DNA from 2 places in the Solibacillus ferritrahens genome. Region 2 is predicted to be linked to the other one. Evidence: riboswitches for the same ligand, from Rfam matches in the RefSeq annotation. Region 2 holds a riboswitch; the other holds the start of a gene.
The links. Region 2 has a riboswitch for S-adenosylmethionine ahead of SNE38_RS16750 (bifunctional homocysteine S-methyltransferase/methylenetetrahydrofolate reductase). Riboswitches for the same ligand answer to the same signal wherever they lie in the genome.
Positions count from the first base shown of each region.

Region 1 (7,718 bases), on a different contig from region 2:
GACTGAAGCTCCTAAAATAATGCTTGATAATAATTTTTTCATCTGTTTTTACCCCTATCTCTATTTGTTATTTTTAGCCATTATTAACCGAACAATTTTTATATTCAGTAAATTGAATGTATAAACGCGCACTCTTGTAAGTTTGCGTTTATTATTGTTCAAAAAACTTTGGCTTATATAATTATGACCTGTAAGTCACGAACTATCGTTTATCCACTTTTACCGTAATAAAGTCACCAATATATTGAATAATGAATACTACAACTAATATTAAGACTGTCGCCATAAGCGTGACATCTGTACGGTTACGCTGGAATCCATCAAGGAACGCCAAATTCCCTAGTCCACCTGCTCCAATAATGCCAGCCATTGCTGTATAGCCGACTAAAGCAACTGCTGTTACTGTTATACCGGAAATTAGTGCTGGTAAGCTTTCCGGAATTAGTACTTTCCAAATAATAGTCGATGTTTTGGCTCCCATCGAGCGCGCTGCTTCGATAACACCTTTATCAATTTCTCTTAGTGCGATTAATACCATGCGGGCATAAAATGGTGCCGCTCCGATAATAAGCGCTGGTAATGCTGCATTGGCACCCCGAATTGTTCCCAGTAAAAACTTTGTAAATGGAATTAACAAAATAATTAATACGATAAAAGGAATCGAACGGAAAATATTTACGAGTGATCCTGTTAAAAAGTGAACGATTTTATTTGCCCATAACTGGTTGTCGCTTGTTAAAAACAATACAATTCCTATTAGAATTCCGAGGATAAATGTAATGACTGTCGCTACAGCTGTCATATAAACAGTTTCGTATGTTGCATCAAGCATTTTACCCCAGTCAACGTTCGGAAATAATTGATTAAGCATGCTCAATCACCTCCGTTTGAATTTCCTGCTTAGTTAAGAAGTTTAATGCCTTCTCTACTTCATGTTGCTCACCATCGATATGAATAAATAACGTACCGAATGAACCACCAGTTGTATTGGAGATTTTCCCGTGAACGATATTAACAACTATGTCAAATTGCTTGATCATCTGAGAGATAACCGGCTGTTCTGTCGTTGCCTCTGCAAATGTTAATTTGGCAATTTTCCCTGCTGGATAGTTCGCTAAGATTTGCTCTAGTGAGGCTTGCATTTCCTGTGTTTCCCCAGAAGCCTGTGAAACGAAATTTTTTGTGATCGGCGCTTGTGGATTTTGGAAAACCTGTAGCACATCTCCCTGTTCCACTACTTTCCCTGCCTCCATAACAGCCACACGGTTACAGATTTTGCGAATAACATGCATTTCATGGGTAATCAATACAATTGTTAAACCGATCTTTTTATTAATATCTAGTAATAGCTCTAAAATCGAATCCGTCGTCTCAGGATCAAGTGCTGAAGTGGCTTCATCACATAGTAGAACTTCCGGGTTGTTCGCTAATGCGCGGGCTATACCGACACGTTGTTTTTGACCACCTGAAAGTTGAGATGGATAGGCTCTTCCTCTTCCTTTTAAACCTACAAGTTCAATAAGCTCTTCTACTCGCTTTTCACGCTGAGTTTTTGAAACACCTGCGATTTCAAGAGGAAATGCGATATTTTCTTCGACTGTACGTGACCAAAGCAAATTAAAGTGCTGAAATATCATACTAATTTTTTGGCGTGCTTCTCTTAACTTTGCCCCTGAAGCTTTAGAAATATCCTGTCCACCTACAATAACTGAACCTGTTGAAGGTTTTTCCAGACCATTTAATAGGCGGATCATTGTACTTTTACCAGCACCACTGTAGCCGATAATACCGTATATTTCTCCTTTTTTTATGGATAAGCTAACATTGTCTACCGCTGTAAGCTCACCGTTTTTTGTGTTATATACTTTCGTGATATTTTGTATATCAATCATGCGTTGTACCCCTTCTCTTGAAATAACCTACCTGTAATTTCAATATAATGTTTTTGGTGTTTTTTTCGCATCTTCGAAAATAAAATTACACCAAAAAAACCTTCCTACTCACGACAAGTAGAAAGGTTTCACATAAAAATTTATACGGTAAACCGTTCTCTCATCTTTCAAAGTTTAAACTTTGTGTGAATTGGCACCTTTGCATAAAATGCTGGTTGCCGGGCTTCATAGGGCACTTCCCTCCACCTCTCTTTATAAGAGTAACGTTATTAAGTTTTATTATTATGTCTGTTACTTTATCATGCTAAAGAGAAGACGTCAATTACTTTTTTAATATTTCATACAAAAATGGTACGGATTTAAATGCATATAACTTTTTTATCACTTTTCCATTCTCAGAAACAATTAAACAAGGTACGCTTTCAATTTTCAAATCGTTGGCCAAACCTTCTATATAATTGATATTTGCCATACCTAATGGTAAATCTGGTAGTAATTTCTCGATTACTTTTAGCATTTTTTCAGATATCTCACAAGTACCACACATTGGAGTGTATAGAAAAAATGCTGTTTGATCATATTGTTGTATATTTTGTTCCCACTGCTCTCTTGACCATTGTTCCATATATAAGTCATCCTTCTTTTATTGAAAATTTTGCTTGTATTAATAAGTTCCGTAAAATTATAGTAGGCGTTTTTTCAACCTCTACATATTCTTGAGGTATGATAAGCTGTTTTACTTCAGGATATGCTCGGTTCATTAGTTTTCTTAACTTTTCACCATTCTTGTCTGCATCAAACATTGTTACAATTTCATAATGCTCATAGTCTTCTAGTAATTCGATTAAATTGACTTCGCTTATTGTTCCGTTTGTACAAAGAATAGTAACTTCTTCAGCCAATAGGGGTATTAACCTCATTTTATCAGCTCGTCCTTCAACTACAATGCATTTTCCCATAAAGATACGCTTCCTTTCATCAATTACGGCTATCTATACAATATCAAAAAAACACCAAAACCTTTAACTTTTAGGCTTTGGTGTTTAAATATTTATTGTTCAATTAATGCAGAATAAGCATCTGCATCCATTAATTCTTCAACTTCTGCATCGTTTGTTACTTCAATCGTAACCATCCAAGCAGTTCCGTATGGAGATTCATTTACGTATTCTGGGTTGTCTAAAAGTTCTTCGTTAATAGCAACAACTTTACCTGAGATTGGCGCATAAAGTTCCGAAACAGTTTTAACAGATTCTACACTGCCGAATGGCTGATCCTTTGAAATTTCGTCGCCTACTTCCGGTAACTCGACAAACACGATGTCCCCTAATTCAGATTGCGCAAAATCCGTAATCCCGATTGTTGCTTTGCCGTCTTCCATTTTTACCCACTCATGCTCTTTTGAATAAAGTAATTCTTTAGGTGTGCTCATTAAAAAACCTCCATTATTATGTAGTACATTCAACTTCATTTTGCCATATTTCGTTCGGAAATACAACGTGAATACCGGTTTATTTCCATGTTTCCGAGAAGTCAGACTCCTTAAAACCTAATGTTAATTTTTTACCATCTGTTACAATCGGACGCTTAATTAGCATACCCTCTGAAGCTAATAACTCCAATTGCTCATCTTCAGACATTGAAGGCAATTTGTCTTTTAGTTCCAGCTCACGATATTTCATACCTGAAGTATTAAAGAATTTCTTTAAAGGTACCCCACTCGCTTCATAATACGCTTTAAGTTGTTCTTTAGTAGGCGTTTGTTCAACAATGTGAATATTTTCATATTGAACATCGTTTTCATCTAACCATTTCTGTGCTTTTTTACATGTAGTACATTTTGGATATTGGATAAATTTCACTGTCATAAATGAACTCCTCTTTACCATTGATTTTCCCTTATTGTAACGGATATAGAAAAACAAATCAAAATTGGAATTACATTGTGGGAGTTATATTGAAATTAATTAATATTAGAAGATTTTTGATGATATTAGAATATCTCGAATGCTTTTAAGAAGTAATCATTTTCTTATTCGAAACTTTTGAAAACATATTAGAAAAACAGCCACTTTTATTAGAACATGCGATTTAAATTAGCACCGTTTAAAGTATATTAGAACTTTTTTCGTTTTATTAGAAAATCTATTCCGTAGAAAAAATCGGATACAGCTTCCTGCATCCGATTATATTCTATCTATTAAACTACATATTTTTCAGCATCGATTAATTTCGCTGCTGCTTCACGCTTTTTCGGAATTAAGTTGTAAGGGTTGTTACGTGTTAATTTACGTAATGCTGATAAGATCATACGTGCATCATCGCCTTCAACTGAAGCGATTAATGTTTCTTTTGCTTCTTTTTCGATTTCTGCAAATGCTTCTTGGCAGAAGATTTGTGTATAAAGAATTTTTTGTGCCGCTTTTCCTTCACCGTCACGCTCAATTGCTTTTTGTGTACGGATCACTACAGATTCCATTGCATATAATTGGTTCGCAATGTTTGCAATGTTTACTAGAATTTCTTGCTCTGCATCTAGTTTGGCACCGTAGCGTTGTGCTGCTGCACCTGCTGCAAGTACAGCAATTTTCTTCGCATTTTTCACTAAATATTTTTCTTGCTCTAATGCTTCGTTACCGATTTCTTCCGGCATAAGCATTAATAATTCATTTTGTAATTCCTGTGCTACTTGTAATAGAGGTAATTCACCTTTTAGCGCTTTTTTCATGAAAGTGCCTGGCACGATCATACGGTTAATTTCATTTGTACCTTCGAAAATACGGTTAATACGTGAGTCACGGTAAATGCGCTCTACTTCGTATTCAGCCATAAAGCCATAACCACCATGTAATTGAACTGCTTCGTCTGCTACGTAATCCAAAGTTTCAGAACCGAATACTTTTGCGATCGAGCACTCAATTGCATACTCAGCGATCGCTCCAGCAATTGCTTTACCGTCTTTTTGTTCTTCGTCTGATAACTGATTCAAGCGATCTTCAAAGTAACCAACTGTACGATAGTTTAAAGATTCTGATGCATAAATGTGAGAAGCCATTGATGCGATCTTTTCTTTTGTTAAGTTGAAATCCGATAATTTAGTTTTGAATTGTTGACGTTGGTTTGTATAAGCTACTGCTAATTCAAATGCACGTTTAGATGCACCTACAGTACCTACCCCTAATTTATAACGTCCAATATTTAAGATGTTGAATGCGATAATATGACCGCGCCCTACTTCACCAAGTAAGTTTTCTACCGGCACTTGTGCGTCTTCTAAAATTAACGTACGAGTAGAAGAAGATTTAATCCCCATTTTCTTTTCTTCCGGACCAACTGAAACTCCAGGGTATGAACGCTCTACGATGAATGCTGTAAATTTATCGCCATCGATTTTAGCGTACACAACGAATACATCTGCAAAGCCTGCATTTGTAATCCATTGTTTTTCACCATTTAATACATAGTGTGTACCTGCTTCATTTAATTTGGCAGTTGTTTTTGCACCTAATGCGTCAGAACCTGAACCTGGTTCTGTTAATGCATATGCCGCAATTAACTCACCTGAAGCTAATTTCGGTAAATATTGAGTTTTTTGCTCATGGTTACCGAATAATACGATTGGTAATGAACCGATACCAACATGTGCACCGTGAGTAATTGAGAACCCGCCTGCTGGAGACATTTTTTCAGCGATTAATGCCGAAGAAATTTTGTCTAAGCCAAGACCTTCGTATTCTTCTGGTACGTCAGCTGCAAGTAAACCTAGTTCCCCAGCTGTTTTTAATAGACGTACTGAATGATCAAACTCATGATGCTCTAAGTTTTCAACAACTGGTAATACTTCATTCGTAACATACTCCTGAGTTGTTTGGGCAATCATTTTTTGCTCATCTGTAAAGTCTTCAGGTGTAAATACTCGGTTGATTTCCACGTCCTCGATTAAGAAGCCGCCACCTTTAATAATGCTATTTGTTGTTTGTTCCATAATAAATTCCTCCCTAGTTTCCTTTGTGAATTACAATACTTCAAATACCCCTGCTGCACCCATACCGCCGCCGATACACATCGTTACAACACCATATTTTCCACCGCGACGTTTTAGTTCGTTAATTAGTTTTACTGTTAGGATTGCACCGGTTGCTCCAAGCGGATGACCTAATGCAATGGCACCACCGTTAACATTCACTTTATCAATGTCAATACCTAATTCACGTACTACCTGAATTGATTGCGATGCGAACGCTTCGTTAATTTCCCATAAATCTACTTGATCTTGAGTTATCCCTGCAATTTCTAATGCTTTTGGTACCGCTACGATTGGTCCGATACCCATTACTTCCGGTGGAACTCCACCTACAGCGAAACCTAAAAACTTAGCAAGTGGCTTCATCCCTTGTTTTTCTGCTTCTTCACGATCCATTACTAATACTGCTGCTGCACCGTCAGAAGTTTGTGAAGCATTCCCTGCTGTTACAGAACCTTTTACATTGAAGGCTGGGCGTAATTTTGCCAGCGTTTCAACCGAAGTACCTGGACGAACCCCTTCATCTGTATCAAATATTATTGTCTTTTCTTTTAGTTGATTGTTTTCATCGACATAGTACTCCGTAACTTCTACCGGTACGATTTCGTCTTTGAATTTACCTTCTTTAATTGCTTTTTCAGCTAACTCATGTGAGCGTACAGCAAAAGCATCCTGATCTTCGCGAGTTACATTGTAGCGATTTGCCACTTCCTCTGCTGTATGCCCCATCCCGATATAATATTGTGGTGCATCTTCAGCTAACTTAGGATTTAAGCGCACAGTATTGCCTGTCATCGGAATCATACTCATCGATTCCGTACCCCCAGCAACGATTGCCTTTGAATGACCAAGCATAATACGCTCAGCTGCATACGCAATTGTTTGTAATCCTGATGAACAGAAGCGATTTACTGTTAATGCTGGTGTTGTATCTGGAAGACCTGCCAATGCTCCTACTAAGCGGGCAACGTTCATTCCTTGCTCTGCTTCAGGCATCGCACATCCCATAATTAAATCGTCAATTGGTCCTTCATAGCCCGCACGTTTTAACGTTTCTTTTACTACAACTGCACCAAAATCATCGGGTCTAGTATTTGCCAAAGTTCCTTTTTTCGCACGTCCAATCGGTGTTCGTGCTCCTGCAACGATAACGGCTTCACGCATAATGATGTTTCCCCCTTGTGATTAGCTAGCAAGTAAACTCGTAATCTGCCTGCCAGCGACATATTCTCAACATACCGTTGATTTCATTTCGGCGAACACTTCCGGGAGCGTGGTCTGAAACAGCTGTCTCATACGAACGCTTATCCAGAGGTGTCCTTGCCTATATTCCATATCAAAGTGATTTTTAATAGTTCAAATATTAGTTACGTAACGGCTTTCCTTTTACTAGCATGTGCTGCATACGCATTTGCGATTTTTGGTCTGCTACTAGTTCTAGGAACGCTTGTTTTTCCAAGTTTAATAAATACTCTTCTGATACTTCAGTTCCATATGGTACTTTGCCGCCTGCGATGACATATGCCAGCTTTTTAGCGATTTTCAAATCGTGTTCTGTAATGTAGCCCGAATCGAACATTCCTTGTGCACCTAATAGTAACGTTGCATAACCTGGCGCACCGACTACTTTTACTTTCCTTTTCACAGGAGGTGTATAGCCAGCTTCAGCTAATGCTAGTGCTGCTTGTTTCGCATCATAGATTAAATGATCTGGGTTAACAGAAATTCCATCTGCGAAGTTTAGGAAATTGTTTTCACGCGCTTCTTCCCCAGATGTCGAAACTTTTGCCATTGCAATTGTT
Region 1 covers NZ_JAXCLE010000001.1:47,934-55,651, forward strand. Annotated here, with positions in the region: gene SNE38_RS00260 (MetQ/NlpA family ABC transporter substrate-binding protein) at 1-42, opposite strand, end outside; gene SNE38_RS00265 (methionine ABC transporter permease) at 203-871, opposite strand; gene SNE38_RS00270 (methionine ABC transporter ATP-binding protein) at 864-1,892, opposite strand; SAM riboswitch class I at 2,050-2,153, opposite strand; gene SNE38_RS00275 (thioredoxin family protein) at 2,215-2,517, opposite strand; gene SNE38_RS00280 (toprim domain-containing protein) at 2,525-2,851, opposite strand; gene gcvH (glycine cleavage system protein GcvH) at 2,944-3,324, opposite strand; gene SNE38_RS00290 (arsenate reductase family protein) at 3,404-3,760, opposite strand; gene SNE38_RS00295 (acyl-CoA dehydrogenase family protein) at 4,093-5,877, opposite strand; gene SNE38_RS00300 (acetyl-CoA C-acetyltransferase) at 5,908-7,080, opposite strand; gene SNE38_RS00305 (3-hydroxyacyl-CoA dehydrogenase/enoyl-CoA hydratase family protein) at 7,280-7,718, opposite strand, start outside.
Region 1: it holds a riboswitch for S-adenosylmethionine, as region 2 does, so the genes downstream of both, SNE38_RS00270 (methionine ABC transporter ATP-binding protein) here and SNE38_RS16750 (bifunctional homocysteine S-methyltransferase/methylenetetrahydrofolate reductase) in region 2, are expected to answer to the same signal.

Region 2 (7,718 bases):
TGTTTCTTGGGCAAAAAATCGCTATCTACCACCTGCTGTTGTTGAATTCAGACAATATTTATTAAATTATTTTCAGCAAAGGGAAGTTTGAAATGATGGACAAGCGTACTGAATTTTTTGGATGGTTTAAGCAACAAGGATTAGATAATATAGAGCTATGGCTTGAGGAGTTCGAATTAGCGGAAAAGGGTATGGAAAAAGCAATGATCAATGTTGCTTTATTATATAAACAGTATGGATTTTTTGAGGAAATGTACAATTTACTTACTACAGTCAGTGAACATAAAAATTCAGAGGCGATGTATGAGCTGGCGAATTGTTATATTGAAGGACTTGGTGGAAAAGGCAGTGAACAGCAAGCATTCTCATTGTATAAAGACGCAGCAAATTTAGGTCACCGCGATGCGATGAATAATTTAGCTGATATGTACTTCAATGGGGAAGCTACAGAAGTGGACGAAAAAAAAGCGTTCCTTTGGTTTGAAAAAGCAGCGAAACATGGTGTACCAGAAGCGATGTATACGTTGGGAATTATGTATGAGCAAGGTTTGGGTACCCAATGCAATGCATCACTAGCTTTGGAATATTATAAACGCAGTGCCGATCTTCAATATGCAGAGGCTAAATATCGCCTTGGTATGATTTTCTATTCAGGGGAACTTGGTCAACAACAGAACGATAAAGAAGCAATCGAGTGGTTTAGAAAAGCGAGCGAGCATTACCATGTCGATGCGATTTATAACTTAGGTTACTGTTATGAGCATGGTCATGGTGTTATTCAGGATGTAGACAGAGCAATGACTTATTACAAGCAGGCTAGTATGCTGGGCGATAGAGAAGCTACTAAAAGAATAGTAATCTATTACGAACAAATAAATCTTAAAGAAGCTGCTAAGTGGCGTGAAAAATTGGAAAGCCTTGAAAGCTTTAAAGGATTTGATGAAAATTAATCATATTTCATAGTAATTTGTATGTTTAGTTTCCTAATAAATTTGGGAATGTAATCAATAGGGGAAAGTGATAAGGAGGGGAATTTTTATGTTTATGTTTGCAGTACCGCATATCTCTTCTAATGACAGTGAAGATGTTATTCAAAAATTACAGCAAATTCTATTGGAGCAACGTGAAAGTTTAACAACGCTTTGTACAATTGTTGAATATTTAAGAGAATATGTCCAAACTGGATTAGAAAATAAAGATGTCATCAAATACAATCAACGAATCCAAATGATGACCTATAAACAAACAGATCGTTATAATGAGATTGATCATCTCATTAATAAAAATATTATCGAAATTAAAAAAGGTAAAACTAAAGATAACACCGCTTTAACATTTGGCAAAGAGGTCAGGAAGATTGAATCAGGTTTTCGAACGCTAAAGCTATTCACTTGTGATGTTATTAATATGTTGGATTCCAATAAACATATCGAAAATCGTAGTATAGAGCGCATACGTTATTTTGATAAGCGTTCAGCATCGCTAGAAGCGGAAATTATTTCCCTGACACAGCAACTATCTTTTAAATAAGAATAACCTGCTCCATCAAAATGGAAATGAGAAGCAATCCTATTAAAAATTAATTAGTAGGATTGCTTTTATTGTAACAATTTGCTAAATTATACAAGATAACAAGCGGTACTATTTTAAATTGAGGCTTTGGTTTTACTTTTAAGTAACAAGGGAATTTATACATTTACATTGTTTCCAATTACATAGTATACAAAAGGAAATACCAATAGGGTGAGGATGGAAACATATGTTTTTTAAAAAAAAGGATATAGAGAATCAGGAAGATTTATCAATACATAATGAGGTAATGTTAGCGTATGTATCTGATGAGGAATTAAGGACACAAATTCAAATGTTAGGCTTAACAAAAGAAGATTTAAAATACTTGAAAGTAATGAAACCGTATGTTGATAATAACATCGAACATATTGTAGATAACTTTTATAAAAAACTAGGTCTGGAAAATAGTTTGGTTGAAATAATTAATAAACATAGCTCAGTTGACCGTTTGAAAGGTACTTTGAAAACCCATATTTGCGAAATGTTTAGTGGAATTATTGACGATACGTACTTTGAGAAACGAAAAAAAATTGCGCGTATCCATGTACATATTGGATTAAAAACGAAATGGTATATGACGGCCTTTTCAAACCTATTAATAGATTTTATTCATTTAGTAAATGTAAATATTAAGAACGACGAGCAACGTTTTCTTACGCTTGCAGCCATATCGAAAATATTAAACCTAGAGCAGCAAGTTGTTTTAGAAGAATATGAAGCAGTAGTGGAAAGAAAGGAAGAAAAGCTAGTAGAGGAAAAACGTAAAATAGGAAATGCTATTATTGAATCTTCCTCTAATTTAGCGACAATGTCTGAGCAAACAAATGCATCGTTCCAACAACTGAGTGCACAATCCATGGTCATTGTATCCCATTCGAAAAAAGCGAGTGATATTTCATCGGTGGCTACAGAACAGGCAAATCAAGGGAAAGCTCAAGTTCAGCATCAATCAGAGAGTATGACTGCAATCAATCAATCAGTAGCAACGATTTCGTCAGAAATAGATAAACTAGCTGACATATCAAAAGAGATGGAATCCACGATGGGTATAGTAACAAACATTGCGAATCAAACTAATTTATTGGCGCTAAATGCAGCGATAGAAGCAGCCCGTGCTGGAGAAGCTGGTAAAGGCTTTGGTGTTGTAGCCGGGGAAGTGCGGAAACTATCGGAGCAGACGAAAAATTCAGCAATAAATGTAGAGGGACTGTTGCAAAATACAGATATCCGAACGACAAAGCTACTCGAATCATTGCAGGAAATAAAAGCAGCGATACTTATCGGGGAAGAAAGTATGAAATCTACTGAAGTTCAGTTTAATGCTATTGTTAATTCAATGGTTGAGACGAAAAAGCAAAATGATTTAGTCGAGCAAGAGGTGGGGCTAATTGGAGACGTTATAGTAGAACTTGCGGGTGCCTTTGATTTAGTAACAAATTCTGCAGATTCATTGGCGCAAATTTCGCACGACTTAGAATAACTTAAAAGAAAGCTATGCGAAAGGTTCTTCCTTTTTGCATAGCTTTTTAATTTGAAATTATAAGCGATGACTTTAAATTTTGAAAATTGTTTTATCTGCCTGTCCATATCTCTGGTGAAAACGATTATACTAAGAGAAGAAAAAGTGAACGAAATAGGAGAGAACAACATGAAAACAGTAGTAGTTGTAGGTGGCGGGATTACTGGATTATGTACGATGCACTATTTAAAAAATCAAATGCATGAAAAGAATATTGAAGCGCGGTTAGTATTAATAGAGAAAAATCAGTATTTAGGCGGAAAAATACATTCAGAGTATGAAGAGGGATTTATTATGGAAACCGGTGCGGATTCCATTGTAGCGCGTCATCCCAATGTGCTAGAGCTAGTGAAAGAGCTTAACTTTGAATCGGAGCTTGTTTATAACGAAACAGGCATTTCTTACATTCATACTAATAATGAGCTGCATGCTATTCCCGCAGGGTCAACATTCGGCATTCCGATGAGTGTGGAATCACTTATGTCGAGCACGTTAATTTCAGAAGAAGGAAAGAAAAGGGCATTACAGGATATTGAAATTCCAAATAAAGATTTTACAAAGGAAAGTTCAATTGGTTCATTTTTAGAATATTTTTTAGGTGAAGAAATTGTGCAAAAACAAATTGCTCCTGTATTGGCAGGGGTTTATTCAGGTGATTTATATCAGCTGAGCTTAGCGTCAACGTTACCTTATTTAGTAGATTATAAAAATAATTATGGGTCGATTATGAATGGTTTTGAAGCAAATCGCGAGCAGTTTGAAAAAGCAGCAGATAAGAAGTTTATTTCTTTTCGAAAGGGTTTATCTACATTAATTGACCGTCTTGAAGAGCAGTTGCCAGAAGTGGAATTCATAAAAAGGACCGCAACAGAGCTAATACGAAAAGTAGGCAGACAGTATGAAGTCGTTTTAGAAAACGAAACGATTATAGCGGATATCGTTGTTCTTGCCGTACCAAATGATACAGTACGTACTGTATTGCAAGACGACAATTTGGATGTACAGCTTGAAAAGTTTACAACGGCATCTGCTTTAACGATGTATGTTGGCTTTGATGTACCGGACAATGTTTTACCAGCAGACGGTACAGGTTTTATTGTCTCCCATAATAGTGATTTAGTATGCAATGCATCTACATGGACAAGTCGTAAATGGAAGCATACGTCAGCAGAAGGGAATCTGCTCGTTCGTTTATTTTATAAAAACATTAATCCGCGATATGAAGAGCTGGTAGCAATGCCTGATGAAGAGTTGAAGAAAGTCGCAATGGAGGATATCCGATTAAGTTTGGGTATTGAAGCGAAACCGACCGTCGTAAATGTTACGAAATGGATCAATCAGATGCCCCGTTATGATTTAGCGCATAATGAAGCGTTATCAAAAGTTGTAGATTATTTACAAGTGCACTACCCGAATCTGCTTTTAGCTGGATGTTCCTACTTTGGGGTAGGGATTGGTGCATGTATTCAAAATGGTAAAAAAACGGCGGAACAAATTATTACACGAATTATGTAAAGAAATACTTTATTCGGCTAAAGGGTATTGACGTCTTATTTAGATAACGATATGATTACTTAAATAATTTTTAATTTTAAATTTTAGAAAAATTCATATAATTTCTTATCGAGAGAAGTTGAGGGACTGGCCCGTTGAAACTTCAGCAACCAACATTATGTCAGGTGCTAAATCCAGTGGCGATTGCCAGAAGATGAGAAGGGATTAAGTTGACGACTGACAACTATCAAGCCTTCTTTTGCTTAATGAAAGAAGGCTTTTTTGTATTAAAAATATACTGAAAATACTGTGAATGATGGAGTGGAAGCAATGGGTTTACTACAAGATTTAAAAACACGCGTTTTAACGGCGGATGGAGCAATTGGAACTTTACTTTATTCCTATGGGTTGGATTACTGCCATGAGGAAATGAATATTGCACGGCCTGAAATTATCGAGAAAATTCATAGTGAATATATTGCTGTAGGTGCAGACATTATTCAAACAAATACATATGGAGCGAATGCGATTAAGTTAGCTCGATATGGTTTTGAAAGTCGTGTAAAGGAATTTAACGAAGCTGCGCTGAAGATTGCGAAGCGAGCAGCTGCTCCGGGGGGACAGTATGTTCTGGCAACAATCGGTGGCATTCGAGGGATTCGAAAAAGTGATGCAACATTAGATGAAATCTTAGCTGCCTTTCAAGAGCAAGTGGAAGTATTACTAGCTGGTGAACCGGATGGATTCTTACTGGAAACGTATTACGATTTTGAAGAATTATCGCATTGTGTCCATCTATTACGTTCAATGACCGATTTACCGATTATTGCACAAGTAACGATGCAGGAGCCAGGTGTACTTCAAAATCAAATGACATTAAACGAAGCACTACAAGACCTTGAACGAGTAGGTGCAGATATTGTTGGAAGCAATTGCCGTTTAGGGCCATTTCATACAATTCAGGCTTTTGAAGGGGTAAATCTACCTAAAACCGCCTTTCTATCGGCATACCCAAATGCTTCTCTTTTAGATATAGAAGATGGGCGTGTTGTATATGAATCAGAAACCGATTATTTTGCACGTGCAGCTGTAGAGCTTGTAAACCAAGGGGTGCGTTTAATTGGTGGTTGTTGTGGGACTACGCCGAAGCATATAGCAGCAGTAAAAAAATATTTAGCAAATTTAACGCCAGTTGAAACAAAAGAGGAAAAGCATGGCCATACGCAATTTGTTCGTATTGCAGAACCTCGAAAGCAGGAACCGCTTCATGAAAAAGCAAAACGTGAGCGTTCTGTTATTGTGGAGCTTGATACACCACGACATCTTGAAATTGAAGGCTTTGTTGAAGGGGCAAAACAATTGGCGAACGCAGGGGCGGACGTTATTATGATGGCCGATAATTCGCTTGCTTCACCCCGTATAAGCAATATTGCGATGGCGGCTATTTTGAAGGAACATGGTATTCGTTCATTGCCGCATTTAACATGTCGTGACCGTAATTTAATTGGTCTTCAATCGCATTTAATGGGACTGAATGCTTTGGAGCTACATGATATTCTTGTCATAACAGGAGACCCGACGAAAGTTGGAGACTTCCCGGGTGCAACGAGTGTATATGATGTGTCTTCAATGGAGCTAATTTCGTTAATTAAGCAGTTAAATAAAGGTGGTTCATTTACAGGGAAATCGTTAAGAAAACAAGCCGATTTTTCTGTGGCCGCTGCATTTAATCCGAATGTGCGTGTACTGGACCGTGCAGTAGCCCGTTTAGAGAAGAAAATTGAACATGGTGCCGATTATTTCATTTCGCAGCCGGTTTATACGAAAGAAAAAATAATCGAAATTTATGAGGCGACGAAGCATTTGGATACGCCGATTTATATTGGAATTATGCCGCTTACCTCATCACGCAGTGCAGAGTTTTTACACCATGAAGTGCCGGGGATTAAACTATCTGATGAAGTACTTGCTCGTATGGCAGCCTGTGGGGACGATAAAGATGCAGCTACAGCAGAAGGCATTGCCATTGCGAAAGAATTGCTCGATACAGCGTGCAAATACTTTAATGGGATTTATTTAATTACCCCGTTCTTACGTTATGAAATGACACTGGAATTAATGGAATATGTAAAACAATATGATGTGGAAAGTAAAGGAGTTCAGTCAAATGTATAATCACCCAATTCATGAGCAATTACAAAAAAGAATCTTAATCATCGATGGTGCCATGGGGACGATGCTTCAGGCAGAAAATTTAACATATGAAGACTTTGGTGGAGAAGAATTAGACGGTTGTAATGAAAACCTGGTGCTGACAAGACCTGATGTATTAGGTAAGATTCACCGCGAATACTTAGCTGCAGGGGCAGACATTATTTGTACAAATACGTTTGGAGGTACACCGCTCGTTTTAAATGAGTATGATTTAGGAGATAAGGCAGTTGAAATTAATAAGAATGCAGTCAAAATCGCATTACAAGCTGCGAAAGAATTTTCAACAGCAGAATGGCCACGTTTTGTCGCAGGTGCAATCGGCCCTACGACAAAAACATTGTCGGTAACAGGCGGTATTACATTTGAAGAGCTAGAAGAAAACTTTTATATCCAAGCAAAAGCATTAACTGAAGCAGGGGCAGATTTAATTTTGCTTGAAACTTCTCAAGATATGCTTAATGTGAAAGCGGGGACGATTGCAATCCACCGGGCATTTGAGGAGCTTGGTAAAGAGCTGCCAGTTATGATTTCAGGGACAATTGAGCCAATGGGAACAACGCTTGCTGGACAATCAATTGAGGCATTTTATATCTCGATTGAACATATTAAACCATTGTCTGTCGGATTAAACTGTGCGACAGGTCCGGAATTTATGACCGATCATATTCGTTCGTTGGCAGAGCTTTCGACTGGTTATATTAGTTGTTACCCAAATGCCGGTTTACCGGATGAGGAAGGTTGTTATCATGAAACGCCGGATTCATTATCCAAAAAATTGAAAGGTTTCGCAGAAAAAGGCTGGCTAAACATTGTCGGCGGATGTTGCGGGACGACACCTGCGCATATTGCAGCAATTCGAAAAGCAGTAGAAGGCCATAAACCACGCGAGCCGAAAGCCATTACACATGGACATGTCGTA
Region 2 covers NZ_JAXCLE010000022.1:15,765-23,482, forward strand. Annotated here, with positions in the region: gene SNE38_RS16725 (LysR family transcriptional regulator) at 1-91, shown strand, start outside; gene SNE38_RS16730 (tetratricopeptide repeat protein) at 93-950, shown strand; gene SNE38_RS16735 (chemotaxis protein) at 1,045-1,530, shown strand; gene SNE38_RS16740 (globin-coupled sensor protein) at 1,760-3,052, shown strand; gene hemG (protoporphyrinogen oxidase) at 3,221-4,606, shown strand; SAM riboswitch class I at 4,709-4,806, shown strand; gene SNE38_RS16750 (bifunctional homocysteine S-methyltransferase/methylenetetrahydrofolate reductase) at 4,916-6,760, shown strand; gene metH (methionine synthase) at 6,753-7,718, shown strand, end outside.